Regions from separate parts of the Sphingobium sp. L-44 genome, predicted to be linked through region 2. Evidence: riboswitches for the same ligand, from Rfam matches in the RefSeq annotation. Region 2 holds a riboswitch; the other holds the start of a gene.
The links. A riboswitch is a leader RNA that binds a small molecule or an ion and turns the genes downstream of it on or off. The one in region 2 is predicted to bind cobalamin.

Region 1 (4,047 bases), on a different contig from region 2:
AGGTCGCTTTCCAGCGGATCGCTCCGCCGGCCAGCGCGCCGCCCAGCGCGGCGTTGAGGTTCAGGCTCTCCTCGGGCTTCAGGTTCGGGTTGCCGACCTCGCAACAGGGATCATTGCCATAAAGCTGCGAGGCGTCGGGCAGCACGAAGGAGGTGCCGCCATTGGCCTCCACGAACAGCGCGTCGCTGACATCATAGCGACCCGAGACGTTCCAGATCGTCTTTTCCGATCCCTTCGCCTTGTTGTAGCGCAGGCCCGCCGCGATCCGCCCCTTGCTCGACAATTCGTCATTGGTGCGCAACTGGAAGATGCCGGCATGGACCTGTTCATCGGTCGGCGCGATCAGCAGGACGTCGTCGCGGCCGTTGAAGCTCTGGAAATCATAGCCGATCAGCGTGTCGATGCCGCGCAGCATGTTGAGCTGCACCACCGCGCTGCCGCCATAATCCTGATAGCCCCAGAAGGTGCCGGCCGGGTAGATGACCTGCGGCGGGCCCGCGGGCACGGGGTTGCGGATCTGGACATAGGCAGTCTTCCAGTCGTGGAAATAGCCCTTGAGGAAGAATTGCACGCCATCCTCGCCGGTATAGTCGAGCCGCAGGCTGGCCACTTCCTCGTTGCGGTCGTTGCGGCTCTGTTTGGTCCGGGTCGCGCTGATATTGTCGAGATCGGCCTTGGTATGCTGGTAGAGCGCGTTGAGGCGCAGGTCCGGCGCGATATCATATTGATATTTGATGCCCGCCGACCAGAGGTCATAGCCGCGCGCGCGATCGGTGGCGCTGGGCTGCATCACGTCATAAGGGCGATAGCCGTCCGACTGGCTGCGATTGGCCCAGACCACGAAGCGATGCTGGCCGATCGCGCCGCGAACATAGCCATCCAGGCTAGTGCCGGCAAAGCTGTCGAGGCTGGCATTGACTTGGCCGCCCAGATCATCGCTGAAGTCGCGGGTGACGACATTGATGACACCGGCCGCCGCCTGGGTGCCGTAGAACAGGCTTTCGCCGCCTTTCAGCACCTCGATCCGCTCGATCATGCTGGCGGCCATAGTGTCGTTGGGCGAGGTGCCGCCATAGAGGCGGTTGTTGAGGCGGATGCCGTCCATCGTCCACAGCACATCCTTGGTGCGCGAACCCTGCAGCGCAATGTCGACATAGCTGAACGGCCCGGACTGCGACCGGATGAACAGGCCCGGCACCGCTTCCAGAGCGCGGGCGGTGTCGATCGCGGCGGCATCGCGGATCTGCGTGTCGGTGACGATCTCGATGGCATGGCCATAGCGCGACAGTTGCTGCGGCAGCGTCTCTTCCAGGCTGGTGCCGGTGACGACGATGCTGTCGCCCTCCGCCTCATCGGCCAGAGCCGGCGAGGCAAAGGCAAGCGAAAGGGCCAGGGCGGCCCGCGAAACGATAATGGACTTCATTTATTCCCCCATCCGGCGCCGCGTTCGACGGGCGGGGGCAACCTTCACGAGCGGCACGCGCGCGAACGTCCGACACACGCGCCGGCCGGGCGCCCAAGGGCAACCGACGCGCGTCGTCGCAGCGGCCCCAGCCGCTCGTTCGTCGCTCAGACGGAAGTTACCGTGCCGCGGCCATCCCCTGGACCAAGGCAAGAGCGACCAGACGCCGGCAGGTCTCCTGGCTCACGGGTCATCGCTTGATGCACGGCCTTCCCAGGCCTCGCAGGATTTAGCGTCCGGCCCAGTGGCTGGCGGATCGGTCATTCTGCCGTCCGCACATATGCATCGCGCTCACCGCTTACAGTTGCAGGGACAGCTGCGGATTTGGACGACACCCTGCATGAGAGGGCCATCCGCACCGCATTCCCTATTAAGCCCCTTTCGGGACACCGGCGCGATCATGATCCCATGCCGTGCGGCGCAGGATCGGCGGGATCGATAATCGAATATCAGGCGGGCTGCAAGCCGGTCTCAAAACCAGGCGCGCAGGCCGATGACCAGGCTGGTGGCGGATGGCTTATCGCCGGCGGCACGGGCATAATCGGCCGTGTCGCCCAGCTTGCGCTCCCAATTGACGCCGACATAGGGCGCGAATTCGCGAGCGATCTCGTAGCGCAGCCGCAGCCCCAGCTCGATATCGGACGGGCCGGCGCCGATCCCCAGTTCGGGCACATGTTGCGCCGCCAGATTGAACTCGGCGGCGGGCTGCAGGATCAGCCGCTGGATGATGCGCTGGTCATAGCTCGCCTCCAGCCGCAGATGGGCGTCGCCCCTGGTCGACAGAAAGGCTTCGGCCCCGACCTCGAACCAATAGGGCGCCAGGCCATCGATGCCGATCACCGCATAGCTGCGCTCCGGCCCTTCGCCGAAATCCTGCCGCACGCCCGCCTGCAGGTTGAACCAGGGGTCGATCGCCCGGCTGTAGAGCGCCTGAACCTCGGCCCGTTCGAGCGATCCGCCGAACGTCCCCTCGCCTTCGCTCTTGACCGCGAAGCGGTTGATGTCGCCGCCGATCCAGCCCTCGCCTTCCCAAGCATAGCCATCCGCGCCCTTGCCGGCGCGATATTCCAGCCGATCGAGCATCCATTGCGAATAGGTCATGCCGCCCCCTTCCGCGATCATCGCCGCGCGGGCGCGGGCCATGGCAGCGCGGTCATAGAGCGCGTCGGCGGCATGATCGGTCGGCACCGGCGGGGCCGTGCCCTGTGGGATCGCAGCATCGGTGGTGGGCATACTGTGGCCCATCGCGCCATGGTCCATGGTCTGGGCCTGCACCGGCGCAGCGGCGGCGAGCAGCAGGAGCGCGATCAGCTTCATGCTGCATCCTCCCCATGGCGCACCGTCACGACCCGCATCATCCCGGCATGCATGTGCATCAGCATATGGCAGTGGAAGGCCCAGTCGCCCAGCGCATCGGCGGTGAAGTCGAAACTGACCTTGCCGCCCGGCAGCACATTCACCGTATGCTTGCGCGGATTATGCGCAGCCGCGCCGGTCACCAGTTCGAAGAAATGACCATGCAGATGGATGGGATGCGGCATCATCGTGTCGTTGATCAGGGTCACGCGCACCCGTTCCATATGACGGAAGGCGATCGGCTCGGCCCCTTCCGACAGCTTCACCCCATCGAACGACCACATATAGCGTTCCATGTTCGCGGTCAGATGGATGTCGAGCGACCGGGTCGGCGTGCGCAGGTCCGTGTTCGGCGTCAGCGACCGCAGATCGGCATAGGTCAGCACCCGATGGTCGACATCCTCCAGCCCCGTCGGCCGGTCAACGGTGCGATCGGCCGGCATCGGCGACAGGGTGGCGACGCCCGGCCCCATTTTCACGCCCGGCGCGACCGACTTGTCGCGCATCTTCATGCTATGCCCCGTCATGGCGTCATTGGCCGGCTGGCTGAGGTCGATCACGCCGCCATGGCCCATGTCCATGCCGCCCATGTCCATGCCCATGTCCTTCATGCCCAGCAGCGGCCGGGCGCGCCGATCGGGCACCGGCGCGACCATGCCGATCTGCGGCGCCAGCGTGGCGCGGACCAGGCCCGACCGGTCGATCGCCTCTGCAATCAGCGCATAGGGCTTCGCCTCGCCGGGCTGGACGATCACATCATAGGTTTCGGCAATGCCGATCTGTAACTCGTCGGTCTCGACCGGCTGGACATCCTGCCCGTCGCACTGGACCACGGTCATCGACAGGCCGGGCAGGCGAACATTGAAATTGGTCATCGCCGACGCGTTGATGATGCGCAGCCGCACCCGCTCGCCCGGCGCGAACAGGCCGGTCCAGTTCTCGGCCGTGCCCATGCCGTTCACCAGATAGCTGTAGGTCGCGCCGGTAACGTCGGAAATATCGGTCGGGTCCATGCGCATCGCGCCCCAGTCGATCCGGTCCTTGAGGCCCTGATCCTTCCCCGCCAGCAGCCCCGCCAGCGTCTGGCGCTGCATGTTGTAATAGCCGCCCATCTGCTTGAGCCGTTGCAGCAGCCTGTGCGGATGGACCGGGCTCCAGTCGGCGAGCAGGATCACATGCTCCCGGTCATAGGCCACCGGATCGGGGCCGGCGGGATCGATGATGATCGG
Region 2 (4,047 bases):
ACCCGCGCCAGCTGCCTTCCTCGACCCCGGCAAAGGCGGTCTGCAGGATCGGGCAATCGGCCTGCTCCAATATGCCCGGCACGCGCGGTTCGGACGAAGAGGAGGCGGCGAAGCTCGTCGCATTGACGATGATGTCGGGCGCGATGTCGGCCAGCAGCCCGCCGAGCCAGTCGCGCACGAAGGGTTCGCGCAGCGCGCGGACATGGACGGCGGCGACATTGAAGCCGCGCGCGCCAAGCGCTGCGACCATCGCATCGACCGCGCTCAGCGTGCCGGCCACCACCAAGGCGCGATAGAAGATCAGCAGCGCCACCGGCCGCCCCTCGACCCAGGTCGCGCGCAATTCGGCCACGCCGGGTCGGTCATGGCCGGGCAGATAGAGGCCCGCGTCGGCGATCGGCAGCGGATGGTCTGGCTCGCCCGCATCCGCGCCGATCAGCCGCGCGGCGCAGCGCAGGAAGGACAAAGCATTGGCGGTGCCGCCCTGGCGCAGATAGTCCCGCAACTGCTCGCGCATCGCCGCCGGCACGGTGGAAGCACGATCCAGCGCCGGATCGCCCTCCCGCCCGTCGGCGATCGCGGCGAAGGCGATGCCCCGCTCGCGCGCGACCTGCGCAATCTCGTCCACGCCATAGGGCCAGTAGCTCTTGCCACCGAGCAGGATGACGCAGACGAAGCGCGCCTTGGCGATCACCTTCTCGACATAGAGGTCGACCGAATAGGGATGTTTGAGCTGCAGCAGATTGGCCAGCCGCACGCTCGGCGCGTCATCGGGCAGGCGCGCGGCGGCAGCGGCGAAACAGGCCAGGTCGCTGTCCGCCACGGTCAGGATGACGATGTCGCCGGGCGGCTGATCGAGGTCGATCGCCTCCTCGCCGTCGCTGATCGTTCCCGGCGTGGCGGACAGAAGATGCATCAGCCGAGCACGGCCTGGATGTCGGCCTCGATCGCGGCGCGGTCCAGCCCCTTCTGGCCGATCACCACCAGCTGGGTGCGGCGCGCTTCCTGCGGCTGCCAGGGATGGTCGAAGAAATGCTGGATGCGCGGGCCAACCGCCTGCACGACGAGGCGCATCGGCTTGCCCGCGACCGCGACCATGCCCTTGATGCGCAGCACGTCATGGGTGGCGATCAGCGCGGACAGCGCCTCCACCAGCGTATCGGGATCGGCAACGGCATCGCCGCCGACGACGAAGCTGTCGAAATCATCATGGTCATGATCCTCACCCTCCGCCTCATGGTGCGAGGGCCGGGCGTCGAGATCATCCTCCGCCGCCGCGACGATGCCCAGCAGCGCGCCGATATCGACCGCACCATGGGCAGCGCGGACGATCTTCACGCCGGGCCGCGTTTCGGCATCGACCTGCGCCTCGACCGCGGCCAGCGTGTCGGCATCGACCAGGTCGCTCTTGTTCAGCACCACCATGTCGGCGCAGGCGAGCTGATCCTCGAACAATTCCTCCAGCGGGCTGTCATGGTCCAGATTGGGGTCGGCGGCGCGCGCCGCGGCCAGGGCGGCCTCGTCCGTGGCAAAACGGCCGGCGGCGACCGCATCGGCGTCGATCAGCGCGACGACGCCGTCCACCGTGGCGCGGGTGCGGATGTCGGGCCACTGGAACGCCTTGACCAGCGGCTTGGGCAGGGCCAGGCCCGAGGTTTCGATGATGATATGGTCGGGCGGGCTCGGCCGGTCGAGCAGCGCGGTCATGGTCGGCAGGAAATCGTCGGCCACGGTGCAGCAGATGCAGCCATTGGCCAGCTCGACAATATCCTCTTCGGGGCAGGCGGCGTCGTTGCAGCCCTTCACCAGTTCGCCGTCGACGCCGACATCGCCAAATTCGTTGATGATGAGGGCGAGCCGGCGCCCCTTCGCATTTTCCAGCAGATGGCGGATCAGCGTGGTCTTGCCCGCGCCCAGGAAGCCGGTGATGACGGTGGTCGGAATCTTGGCAGATGCAGTGTTGGCCATGACAAATACTCGCGCGCCGGAGCAACCGGGGCGGGAGCGAACCGGGCGCGCGCGCACGGCCGGCCAGCATCGCGGACGGGCGCTTGTTCGCCCGCAGATGCGTGACCGCGCGGCTCCAGCCGCCAACCTGTCGCTCAGACGGAACACCGTGCCCCGGCCATCCCCTGGACCAAAGCAAGAGCGACCTAAACGCCGGCAGGTCTCCTGGCTTGCGGGTCATAGCGGGAGGAACGGCCTTCCCAGGCCTCGCAGGATTTAGCGTCCGGCCCAGTGGCTGCCCTCCCGGCTGGGGAGGGCGCTGTTCATCACGCTCGCCGCTCACAGTTGCAGGGACAGCTGCGGACTTGGATGCCATGGCATCCGCACCGCCTTCCCATTTTAAGCCCCCGTGGGGGCACCGGCGCGATCATGTCGGGACGATGCGAAGCGCCGTCCCTGGGCCGGTTCCTAGTCGCTTTGGGCAGCGGTGACAATCCAGCCATCGGCGATGGCGAGTGGCCAGGGCGTAAGGCGCTGACCGACGCACGGCCCGCCGACGCAGACACCATCGTCGCGGCGGAAAATGGCGCCGTGCCAGCTACAGCGGATATGGCTGCCATCCGGGGTCAGATAATCGTCCAGCTGCTGCGCCAGCGGCAGGCCGGCATGGGGGCATTGGTCGACATAGCCGGCGACATGATCGCCGGTGCGCACGGCAAAGCCATGGAAGCGGCCGGCGCGCATCTGCAGCACGAAATTGCGCGCCTTGCAGTCGGCGATCTGGTCGATCGGGCAAAGGCGCACACCCGCCGGCGTCGCGAACAGGCGCGTGTCGGTGTCGCTCATGCGTCGGCGTCGGGCTGGCGATCGGGGTGCGCGGCGGCAAAGGCGGGGAGCGCGCATGCCGCCGCGTCCACGGCGCACAGCCGCGGAAAGGGCGTCAGGTCGACGCCGAAGCGCCGGGCATTGTAGAGTTGGGGCACGATATGGCAGTCGGCGAAGCTGGGGCCGTCGCCGAAGGCATGGGTGCCGCCATGACGCGCAACCAGCGTTTCGAGCGCAGCAAATCCCTCGCCGATCCAGCGGGCGATCCAGGCGCGGACCTGATCCTCGCTGGCATCGAAGTCCTGCCGCAGCGCCTGCAACACGCGCAGATTGCCGAGCGGATGAATGTCGCAGGCGATGATGGCGGCCATGGCGCGGACGATCGCCGCCTCGCCGGGGTCGGCGGGCAGCAAGGACGGCTGCGGCCAGCGTGCCTCGATCCATTCGAGGATCGCGCCGCTCTGCGTCAGCACGCTGTCGCCCGCGACCAGCGCGGGCACCAGCCCCTGCGGCGCCAGCGCCCGATAGTCGGGTGCGCGCTGCGCGCCACTGCGCAGGTCATGGTTGACCTGTGCATAGTCGACGCCCTTCAGGGCCAGCGCAATCCGCACGCGATAGCTCGCGCTCGATCGCCAATAGCCATGAAGGGTAAGGTCGCTCATCGCGCCGGCACGATCATCGCGCGGCATTCGCCAAAGCCGATCGACACATGGCCGGGGGCGGACGCGGTGGCGCGCAATGTCACCTCGTCGCCATCCTCCAGGAAGCAGCGCGTCTCGCCCGACGGCAGGCTGATCGGCTCGCGCCCGCCGCTGCTGATCTCCATCAGGCTGCCATAGCCCTCGCGCGTCGGGGCGGAGATGGTGCCGCTGCCGAGCAGATCGCCGGGCATCAGGTTGCAGCCATTGGAGGCATGATGGGTGACGATCTGGCTGACGGTCCAGTACATGTTGCTGGCCGGCCCCTGGCTCAGCCGCATCGGCGGCTGGCCTGCGTCGCGCATCGCCTGGGTGGAGAGATAGACTTCCAGCGTCAGCGCAAGCGCGCCATGGGCCTGGTCGTCGGCATCGCTGAGGTAAGGCAACGGCGCGGGATCGCCCTGCGGCCGGGGCGGCTGGGCGATGCGGAACGGCGCCAGCGCCTCGGGCGTCACCACCCAGGGCGAAATGGTCGAATGGAAATTCTTGGCCAGGAAGGGCCCGAGCGGCTGATATTCCCACGCCTGGAAATCGCGCGCCGACCAGTCGTTGAGCAGGCAGAAGCCGGCGACATGAT

Region 1: linked by a shared signal. The riboswitch ahead of AC13EK_RS08255 (TonB-dependent receptor plug domain-containing protein) and the one ahead of cobW (cobalamin biosynthesis protein CobW) in region 2 are both predicted to bind cobalamin.

The regions. Positions count from the first base shown of each region.
Region 1 is NZ_JBSXOQ010000078.1:2,444-6,490, reverse strand. Features, by position in the region: gene AC13EK_RS08255 (TonB-dependent receptor plug domain-containing protein) at 1-1,423, opposite strand, end outside; cobalamin riboswitch at 1,614-1,871, opposite strand; gene AC13EK_RS08250 (copper resistance protein B) at 1,934-2,779, opposite strand; gene AC13EK_RS08245 (copper resistance system multicopper oxidase) at 2,776-4,047, opposite strand, start outside.
Region 2 is NZ_JBSXOQ010000096.1:61,852-65,898, forward strand. Features, by position in the region: gene cobN (cobaltochelatase subunit CobN) at 1-916, opposite strand, end outside; gene cobW (cobalamin biosynthesis protein CobW) at 916-1,968, opposite strand; cobalamin riboswitch at 2,146-2,385, opposite strand; gene AC13EK_RS14205 (Rieske (2Fe-2S) protein) at 2,416-2,793, opposite strand; gene maiA (maleylacetoacetate isomerase) at 2,790-3,434, opposite strand; gene fahA (fumarylacetoacetase) at 3,431-4,047, opposite strand, start outside.